Regions from separate parts of the Caulobacter sp. genome, predicted to be linked through region 1. Evidence: predicted binding sites of a transcription regulator. Region 1 holds the regulator's gene; the other holds the start of a gene.

Region 1 (4,652 bases):
ATGGTCAGCTGGAGATCGTGGTCGGCACCCACGCCATCCTGTCCAAGCAGGTCTCGTTCAAGGACCTGGGCCTGGTGATCGTCGACGAGGAGCAGCACTTCGGGGTCAAGCACAAGGAGAAGCTGAAAGAGCTTCGCGCCGACGTGCACATGCTGACCCTGACCGCGACGCCGATCCCACGCACCCTGCAGATGGCGCTCAGCGGTATCCGTGAGATGTCTATCATCGCCACCCCGCCGGTCGATCGCCTGGCGGTGCGCACCTATATCAGCCCGTTCGACCCCGTGACGCTTCGCGAGGCCCTGCTGCGCGAGAAGTATCGCGGCGGCCAGGCCTATTACGTGGTGCCGCGCATCAAGGACCTGGAGGAGATCGAGAAGTTCCTCCGCACCCAGGTGCCCGAGGTCAAATATGTGGTCGGCCACGGCCAGATGGCCCCGACCCAGCTGGAAGACGTGATGACGGCCTTCTACGAGGGCCAGTACGACGTGCTGCTCGCCACGACCATCGTCGAGAGCGGCCTGGACATCCCGTCGGCCAATACCCTGATCGTCCACCGCGCCGACATGTTCGGTCTGGCCCAGCTGTATCAGATCCGCGGGCGGGTCGGCCGGTCCAAGGCCCGGGCCTATGCCTATCTGACCACGCCCAACGAGAAGACCATCACCCAGTCGGCCGAGAAGCGCCTGCAGGTGCTGCAGTCGCTGGACAGCCTGGGGGCCGGTTTCCAGCTGGCCAGCCACGACCTGGACCAGCGCGGCGGCGGCAACCTGCTGGGCGACGAGCAGAGCGGCCACATCAAGGAGATCGGCGTCGAGCTGTACCAGCAGATGCTGGAAGACGCCGTCGCCGAGCTACGCCAACGCCAGGGCGCCGAGGCCCTGCTGGAAGATCGCGGCTGGTCACCGCAGATCAACACCGGCGCGGCCGTGATGATTCCGGACGAATACGTGCCGGACCTCAATGTGCGTCTGTCGCTGTACCGCCGCCTGTCGGAAGCCGAGAAGTCGGCCGATCGCGAAGCCCTGGCCGCCGAACTGATCGACCGCTTCGGCCCGCTGCCGCCCGAGACCGACAGCCTGCTCAAGGTGGTCGCCATCAAGGGCCTGTGCCGCGAAGCCAATGTCGCCAAGATCGATGTCGGGCCCAAGGGCGCCGTGGCCAGCTTCCGCAATGACACCTACGCCAACCCGCTGGGGCTGATGCAGTACGTGGCCAAGAACAGTCTGGTCTGGAAGGTGCGCCCCGACCAGAAGGTGGTGATCAAGGGCGAGTGGGACACCCCGGCCCAGCGACTGGATGCTGCCGAGAAGATCCTGGGGCATCTGGCGCGGATCGCTAAGGAGTAGGGACTCCGGGCCACTTGCCCCCTACGGATCGCTTCGCGATCGTCTTCCCCCGGAGGGGGAAGATGAACCGCGCCCCTCATCTTCCCCCTACGGGGGAGGAGCGCCGCAGGCGCGGAGGGGGCGAGTGCGCTGCACCCAACGAAAAAGGCCGCCCCAACCGGAGCGGCCCTCAATCTCGCAAACGTGCGCGGCGTCTAGTGGTAGCGCCGAATAAGCCCCACCAGCTTGCCCTGCACCTCGACCTGATCCGGACCAAAGATCCGGGTCTCGTACTTCGGGTTCGCGGCTTCCAGGGCGATCGAGCCGCCTTTCTTGCGCAGGCGCTTGAGGGTGGCTTCCTCGCCAACCAGCGCGACGACGATCTCGCCGGACGTGGCGGTGTCGCCCTTTTTGATGATCACATAGTCGCCGTCGAGGATGCCGGCCTCGATCATCGAGTCGCCCTGCACCTCGAGCACATAGTGCTCACCGCCGCCGAGCATGCTTTCCGGCACCGGCAGGCGGTCGCGTTCGTGCTGGATGGCGTCGATCGGCGTGCCGGCGGCGATCTTGCCCAAGATCGGCAAATCGCGGCTGTCATTGGCCGGGGCCGACGCGGCCGCGCCGGTCGATGGCGATGCGCCACCGCCGCCTTCGACCACCTGCGGCTTGAAGGTCCCGCGCCCCTTGGGCGGCGAGGCGGTCGTGGCCTGCTGCGGCAGCTTCACCACCTCCAGCGCCCGGGCCCGGTGGGCCAGGCGACGGATGAAGCCGCGCTCTTCCAGGGCCGTGATCAGGCGGTGGATGCCCGACTTCGATGCGAGGTCCAGAGCCTCCTTCATCTCGTCGAAAGAGGGCGAGACACCGCTCTCCTTGATGCGTTCATGGATGAACATCAGCAGCTCGTGCTGCTTGCGCGTGAGCATCTCGACCTCGATGAAGACGCGGAACAAACCGCAAACCTTGCGAATGTTCTCTAGGCGTTCTTCCTTAATGTCAAGTTATCGACTTTGGAACGCAGGGGCGTCCACGCCGTTGATCAGGCCCGGTGCTTGGAGAGGCGGGCTTCCCATGAGTTTCACACAACTGAATCCGACCCTTCCCGTCCTCGTCGAAGGCAAGGGCAGCGGATTTGCCTTTGCGGTCATCGACTACGGTCAGGAACATCATCTGATCTGGGTGGTGGCGATCGACGGAACGGGCGAAGTCTGGTCAGCCCCAAACCCCAAGGTTCGGGTCCAGTCCAACTGGACGATGGGCCGCAAGATCGCGCCGCCCGCGAACGTCGAATCGTTCAGGACGGCGGCGGCGGCCCAGGGCTGAGGCCGATTCGCGCTCAGCTCGCCGACCGATTCGCGGTTGCGGTCAGGCTGCGTAAGGTCCGGTCCAGGCGCAGGCCCACGCCGGGCTGGCGCGAGAACAGCACCATCTCGGCCCGTCCCACCAGATTGTCGAACGGCACGAAACCCATGCCTGTTTCGGCCGACAGATAGCGATCCAGTTCACTGTTCCACGGGCACGAAGACTCGCCGGCGGGCGCCGCGCCCGGGTCGAAACGACTGTCGAGCGAGTTGTCGCGATTGTCGCCCATCATGAAGTAGCAGTTGGCGGGGACCACATAGACGCCGGTGTTGCCGGCGGCGGTGTCGCGGCCATAGCTGTTGGTCACGAAGGTCTTGCCGTTGGGCAGGGTCTCGACGAACCGGTTGACGCGCATCGTCTCGCCGTAGGGACCTTGCTCGAGCGTGTCCGACAGCGCCTGGCGCCGAACGGGCTTGCCGTTGATCCGCAACACCCCGCCCACCACCTGCAGCCGGTCACCCGGCAGTCCGACCAGGCGCTTGATGATATCGGTGCGAGCGTCTCCGGGCTTCTTGAAGACCACGATGTCGCCGCGTTCGGGCGCATGACCCAGCAGGCGCCCCTTGCCCAGGGGAGGGCTGAGCGGGGCCGAGTGGCGGCTCCAGCCATAGGGATATTTCGAGACCAGCAGATAGTCGCCGACCTGCAGGGTGGGCTCCATCGAACCCGAAGGAATCGTGAAGGGCTGGCACAGCACGGTTCGCGGGATCAGCATCACGGCGAACACCAGGGCGAACGTCTTGGCCGTATCGAACAGCCAATACCGCCAGCCTGTCTTGCCTTCAGTCTCGCTCACGTCATCCCCTCCGCGCAGCATGGTGGGGGGCAGGATACCGGTGGCAGCTTGACCAAATCATGGCGCGGCCGGCTAGAGCCTGGTGGCCAGTTCCGGATGCCTGGGCGTACAGGCGCGGTAGAAGACGGCGATCTGGGCCATGTCCTTGTCATAGTCGCCCGACGGCATGATCGGCGGGCCCAGGGTGACCACCTTGCGTCGATAATCCATCATCGCGCACACCATCGGCACGCCGGCCTTGAGCGCGATGTTATAGAACCCGGTCTTCCATTGCCGCGCCTTGCCGCGCGTGCCCTCGGGCGCGATCGTCAGCATGAATTCGTCGCGTCGGGCGAATTCCTCGACCATCGCCTGAACCGTGTCGCGTGAGCGGGACCGGTCGACAGGAACGCCGCCCAGATCGCGCATCACCCTCGCGAAAGGCCAGCGAAACAGCGACGCCTTGCCCATGAAGCTGAGGTTGAGGTTCAGGGCGTCCACCGCGCCCAGGAAATAGACGAAGTCCCAGTTGCTGGTATGGGGAGCCGCGATCACGACGAACTTTCGGACAGCCGGGGCCGAGCCCTCTATGGCCCACCCCTCGCGTTTGAAGAACGCGACCAGACACCATTTCACCAGTCGGGCGATCCAACCCATTCTTCTACCGCCTCCCTCGGCGCGATCGCGTCCGTGCCGAACACGGCGTGATGTCTTGATGCGCAGCGTGAGGGGCTGGCATCGAAAGCGCCAGAGTCCACTTCGCCGCAGTGTCTTGGGGTTTGGTCCTAGCCCAGCAACGCCTTGGTGGCGGCGGTGACGTCTTTCTGCCGCATCAGGCTTTCGCCCACGAGCATCGCCGTCGCGCCGGCCGCTTCCATGCGCACCACGTCCTCGTGGACGAAAATGCCGCTTTCGGTGACCAGCAGGGCGTCCTTGGGGGCCTGGGCGGCCAGACGCTCGGTGACGGCCAGATCCACGATGAAGCTCTTGAGGTCGCGGTTGTTGATGCCCACCAGGGTCGCGCCCAGTTGACCCGCGCGGTCCATCTCGGCCTCGTCATGCACCTCGACCAGGGCGTCCATGCCCAGGCGCTCGGCCTCGCTCATCAGCTCGGCGGCCACGACATCGTCGATCATGGCCAGGATCACCAGGATGGCGTCGGCGCCGAGGGCGCGGCTCTCGGCTAC
Region 2 (4,652 bases), 470 kb from region 1:
AAGGCGCTCATCGACTGAACAAGTTCCTTCAGGTTTTCCAGCCGGGTCTGGCTGGTGGGGCCCTTGTCGAGGCGAAGGGCGTCGGTATAGCCGCTCTCCTCCAGCACCGCTTCCAGCACCCGTTGGTGCGGCATGGTCTGGGCCAAGGCCCGCCAGCGATCCAGGTCGCGCAGGAAATTGCTGAGCGCCGTGCGGGTGCGGGCCGGAAGCTCGTCGCTGCCGACCAGCACGCGGGCCGACTCCACCGCCGACAGGCTCTCGGCCCGGGCGATGTGCAGCAGCTTCTGCACCGAGGTGTCGCCGATGCCGCGCTTGGGGGTGTTGACGATGCGCTCGAAGGCCAGATCATCGTCGGGCGACTGGATCAGGCGCAGATAGGCGTGGGCGTCGCGGATCTCGGCCCGTTCGAAGAAGCGCGGACCGCCGACCACCTTGTAGGGGATCTGCAGCATCACGAAGCGCTCTTCGAAGGCGCGCATCTGGAAGCTGGCCCGAACCAGGATGGCCATCTGGGTGTATTTGCGGCCGGCGCGCTTGGCCTTCTCGATCTCGTCGGCGACCATCCGGCTTTCGGCCTCGCCGTCCCAGACGCCGCTGACCTTGACCTTTTCGCCGCCGGTCGCCTCGGTCCACAAGGTCTTGCCCAGGCGGTCCTTGTTGGCGGTGATCAGGCCGGACGCCGCGGCCAGGATATGCTCGGTCGAGCGATAGTTGCGCTCCAGCTTGACGACCTTGGCGCCCGGAAAGTCGCGCTCGAACCGCAGGATGTTGTCCACCTCGGCCCCGCGCCAGCCATAGATCGACTGGTCGTCGTCGCCCACGCAGCACACGTTCTGCCGGCCCTGGGCCAGCAGGCGCAGCCACAGATACTGAGCGATGTTGGTGTCCTGGTACTCGTCGACCAGCACATATTTGAAGCGGGTCTGGTAGTCGGTCAGCACGTCCGGGTGGCTGGTGAAGATCGTGATGTTGTGCAGCAGCAGGTCGCCGAAATCACAGGCGTTCAGGATGCGCAGCCGCTCCTGATACTGGCGGTAGAGCGTAATGCCCTTGCCCGCCGCGAACTCGGAGCCGTCGGCGGGCGGCACCCGGTCGGGCGTCCAGCCCTTGTTCTTCCAGTTGTCGATCATCCCGGCCAGGATCTTGGGCGTCCAGCGCTTGGCGTCGATGTTCTCGGCCTCGATCAGTTGCTTGAGCAGGCGCTCCTGATCGTCGTTGTCGATGATGGTGTAGCTGGACTTCAGGCCCACCAGCTCGGAATGGCGCCGCAGGATCTGGGCGGCCACCGAGTGGAATGTGCCCAGCCAGCGCAGGCCTTCGGCCTCGGCGCCGATGATGTGGGTGATCCGCTCGCGCATCTCGCGGGCGGCCTTGTTGGTGAAGGTCACCGCCAGCAGTTCCCAGGGACGGGCCCGGCCGGTCGACAGGATGTGCGCCAGGCGGGTGGTCAGGACGCGCGTCTTGCCCGTTCCGGCCCCGGCCAGGACCAGGACTGGGCCTTCCGTGGTCTCGACCGCAGCCCGCTGTTCGGGGTTCAGTCCCTCCAGATAGTTCGGCGCGCCACCGCTGCCGCCGCCCGGCGCCTGAGGCCTTGCGAGGTCGGAGATGCGCGGGGAGGGGAGGTCGCCCTGAGGAGGGCGCGAGTCGAAGCCTGAAGACATGGAACATATGTAGCACAAAGGTTCGGCGGCTTAAGCCCCCGAGACGGCGATTGCGGAACCGCGAGCGCGGCGCGCCGTTGATCCGGCACATCAATCACGGGAGGCCCGCATGGCCGAAGGTACGAGCAACAGCGGCGGCAACAGCGGCCTGGCCTTCATTGTCGGGGCGCTGGTCGTCGTCGTCGCTGTGATCGCGTTCGTCGTCTATTCGGGCGGCTTCACGCAGAAGAAGTCGATCGACGTCAATGTCTCGGCCTCGGCGCCGAAAATGCCCGACCCGCCAAAGCCTCCGGGAAGCTGAGGCCGAACCGATGAAACAGGCCCATCCGCATCCTTCGAGAGCCGGCGCCTGGATGGCCGGCGTGGCCGTCGTCGCGGTGGTTCTGACCCTGTGGATGGCCTGGCAGATGGGCGGGGCGGTGGGGGTTCCGCCGGCGCTTCAGTTCCGGGCGCCCGCCATTCCGTCGCGATCGGTCCCCAACCCCGAGCCTTCGCCTTTGCCGATCTCGCCGCGCCCACGCTAGGCTGACGGGGTATCCATCACACGTTGAAGCGCAAAGACCCGGCAGGCCGAGGCCAGGGGGCGCTCGCCGCGCCCGCTGTCGATCCGCTGGATCAGGGCCGCCAGACTGACGGCGTCTTCCGTGGCCGCCCGGTCCAGGACGTCCCAGAATTCCAGTTCAAGCGCCAGGGACGTGGCGTGGCCGGCCAGATTGACGGAGCGCTTCTTCAGACTGCCCATGCGACGCGATCGGCTCCTTGGTGACACTGGCGCGCGGTTAGCTCTGCCGTTGTGGCGGCCTTCGCGTCAATCCTCGCGCTTGGCGCCGTCCAGCGCGCGGCGCAGCTTGTCGGCGCGCGCGGCGTCCAGCGCCTTGTCGACCTTGCTGCGGCCGTGCTTGGCGCGGTTCTCGGCGGCGCGGGTCTTGTCCTCGGTCCTGGCCTTGGCCTTGCGGGCTCGGTTGAGGTTCAGGATCTCGGCCATGATCAGGGCTTCTTCGGGGGCTGCGGTTTGGGCGGCGTCGCGGCCCGGATGACCAGGGTCTCCCGCAGACGCAGCGTTTCATCCTTCTTGATCACATAAGGCGCGCGGCCGGGGAAGACGCAGTTCTGCATCGACAGCGCCTTGCGCAGGATCCAGGTCTTGATCGGCTGGTCATTGGCCCGACAGCTGAGCCCCACCGTCCAGGCCGGCGATCCGGGCTCGGCGGACCAGGCAAAGCCCATCGAATTGCCGGCTTCGAGCGCCGTGTCCGTCGGCGTGACGGTCTTGCCGCCCGAGGCGAAGGTCAGGCGATCGGGGCGGATCAGGCGGATCGAGAAGCCGCCATAGCCCTTGGCGTCGTCGCTGCCGCCCAGGCCCAGGGCGTCGACCCGCGACGTGATGAGGGTGTCGAAGTCTATGCGCCGCGCGCCATCCTTTAGCGGATAGACATGAACGCGCGTGGTCTCGCGCGCCACATACTCCAGTTCCGGACCGGAATTGACGATCCAGTCGGCATTGACGGTGAGGGCTCCGCCGCCCTGGGCGTCGCCCTTGAAGCGTGTTTCGCGCACATGAAAGGTCAGACCCTTCATGAACCAGCCATCGGCGACGGCCTTGCCGTTCACCTGCACCTGATGCCAGCTCCAGAAGGCCCCGCGCTGGTGCAGGTGATCGGCGGGCTTGTCTTCAGTCAGCACCGTGCCGTCGGGCGCATACAGCGGATGGACATAGTTCAGCCGCCCAGGCTCGTTGGCGGGGTCCAGCGACTTGGTGCGGTAGACCAGCACGGTCTTGCCCGCCTCCGTGATAGTCACGGCGTCATCGGCCAGCACGGCGTCGACCCGGGCGCCGATGGCGGGATCGGCCCGAACCCCAGTGGCCGTCGCCAGCAGGGCCAGGGCAGCGGCGAAACCGATCAGGCGCGCCATCAGGCGTCGTCCCTGGCCAGGGCCCGCGCCAGGGCGGGGCGGGCGTTGGCGCGCGCCAGCCAGTCGTCATAGACGGCATGGGGCGGCAGCATCTGACGGGCGAATTGCAGCAGGCTGACAAACAGCATGTCCGCGGCCGAGAAGGTGTCGCCCAGCAGCCAGGGCGAGGCCTCAAGCGTGGTGCGCAGCCGGTCGTCCATGGCCTGATACATCGCCTTGTCTTCGTCGTCCTGCCGCTGCTTCCACAGGTTGACGACGGCCGGCTCCAGCACGCCCGCATAATAGGCCAGCCAGGACAGATACGGCCCGCGCAGGGGATCGCCGACCGTGGGGCCAAGGCCGTTGGCCGGGAACTTGTCGGTCAGGTAGAGCGCGATGGCCGCCGACTCTGTGATCAGCACGCCGTCATCCAGTAGGGCGGGCACCTGGCCGTGCGGATGCGGATTGCGCGGATCGCGAGCGCCTGTCCGGGTGTTGGAACGATAGACATCGACCGTCATGACTTCGTACGGCGCGCCCAGTTCTTCCAGCAGCCAGAGGAACCGCGTCGAGCGCGAACGGGGGGCGTGCACCAGGGTGAGCATCGACGTCTCCTCTATCCTGGCGCGAACGTAACCGGAACAAAGGCTCCGGGCAAGAGTGTCTGGCGCTTGGCAAAAGCCAGGCTTGACCGGGTGGGAGAACCACCCGCCTATCGCGCCATTCCAACCCGGCGGAGGTCTTGCGTGTACAGGCTCTATGGTTCCCCCAGCACCGCCGGCACCGCGATTCACTGGCTGTTGCTGGAGCTTGGGGTTCCCTTCGAGATCACCATGCTCGACTTCGAGACCAGGGAGCAGAAGAGCCCGGCCTATCTGACGGTCAATCCCGACGGGGTGGTGCCGACCCTGATCGTGGACGGCGCGCCGGTGACGGAGATGGCGGCCATCGCCACGCTGCTGGCGGAGCGGCATCCGGAGGCGGGTTTCGCGCCCCCCGTCGGATCGCCCGAGCGCGCGGCCTATTTCAGCTGGAGTTTCTGGCTGGCCAACGGGATGCAGCCCGCGTTCCGGGCCTGGTTCTACGCCGACGAACCCG

Evidence for each region. The regulator LexA, encoded in region 1, represses DNA repair genes until DNA is damaged. The targets are predictions, from matches to a motif close to ATGTTCNCNANNTGTTCT.
Region 2: a site for LexA is predicted at 1,662-1,679, ahead of ACQY9P_RS20720 (ATP-dependent helicase). Genes of this name have one in related genera too.

Annotation. Positions count from the first base shown of each region.
Region 1 covers NZ_OZ257139.1:3,930,439-3,935,090, reverse strand. Annotated here, with positions in the region: gene mfd (transcription-repair coupling factor) at 1-1,349, shown strand, start outside; gene lexA (transcriptional repressor LexA) at 1,544-2,254, opposite strand; gene ACQY9P_RS18340 (hypothetical protein) at 2,400-2,651, shown strand; gene lepB (signal peptidase I) at 2,665-3,486, opposite strand; gene ACQY9P_RS18330 (lysophospholipid acyltransferase family protein) at 3,559-4,122, opposite strand; gene trpC (indole-3-glycerol phosphate synthase TrpC) at 4,251-4,652, opposite strand, start outside.
Region 2 covers NZ_OZ257139.1:4,396,883-4,401,534, reverse strand. Annotated here, with positions in the region: gene ACQY9P_RS20720 (ATP-dependent helicase) at 1-1,661, opposite strand, end outside; gene ACQY9P_RS20715 (hypothetical protein) at 1,771-1,962, shown strand; gene ACQY9P_RS20710 (hypothetical protein) at 1,973-2,185, shown strand; gene ACQY9P_RS20705 (ribbon-helix-helix domain-containing protein) at 2,182-2,403, opposite strand; gene ACQY9P_RS20700 (DUF4169 family protein) at 2,470-2,646, opposite strand; gene ACQY9P_RS20695 (DUF6807 family protein) at 2,649-3,575, opposite strand; gene ACQY9P_RS20690 (glutathione S-transferase family protein) at 3,575-4,159, opposite strand; gene ACQY9P_RS20685 (glutathione S-transferase family protein) at 4,301-4,652, shown strand, end outside.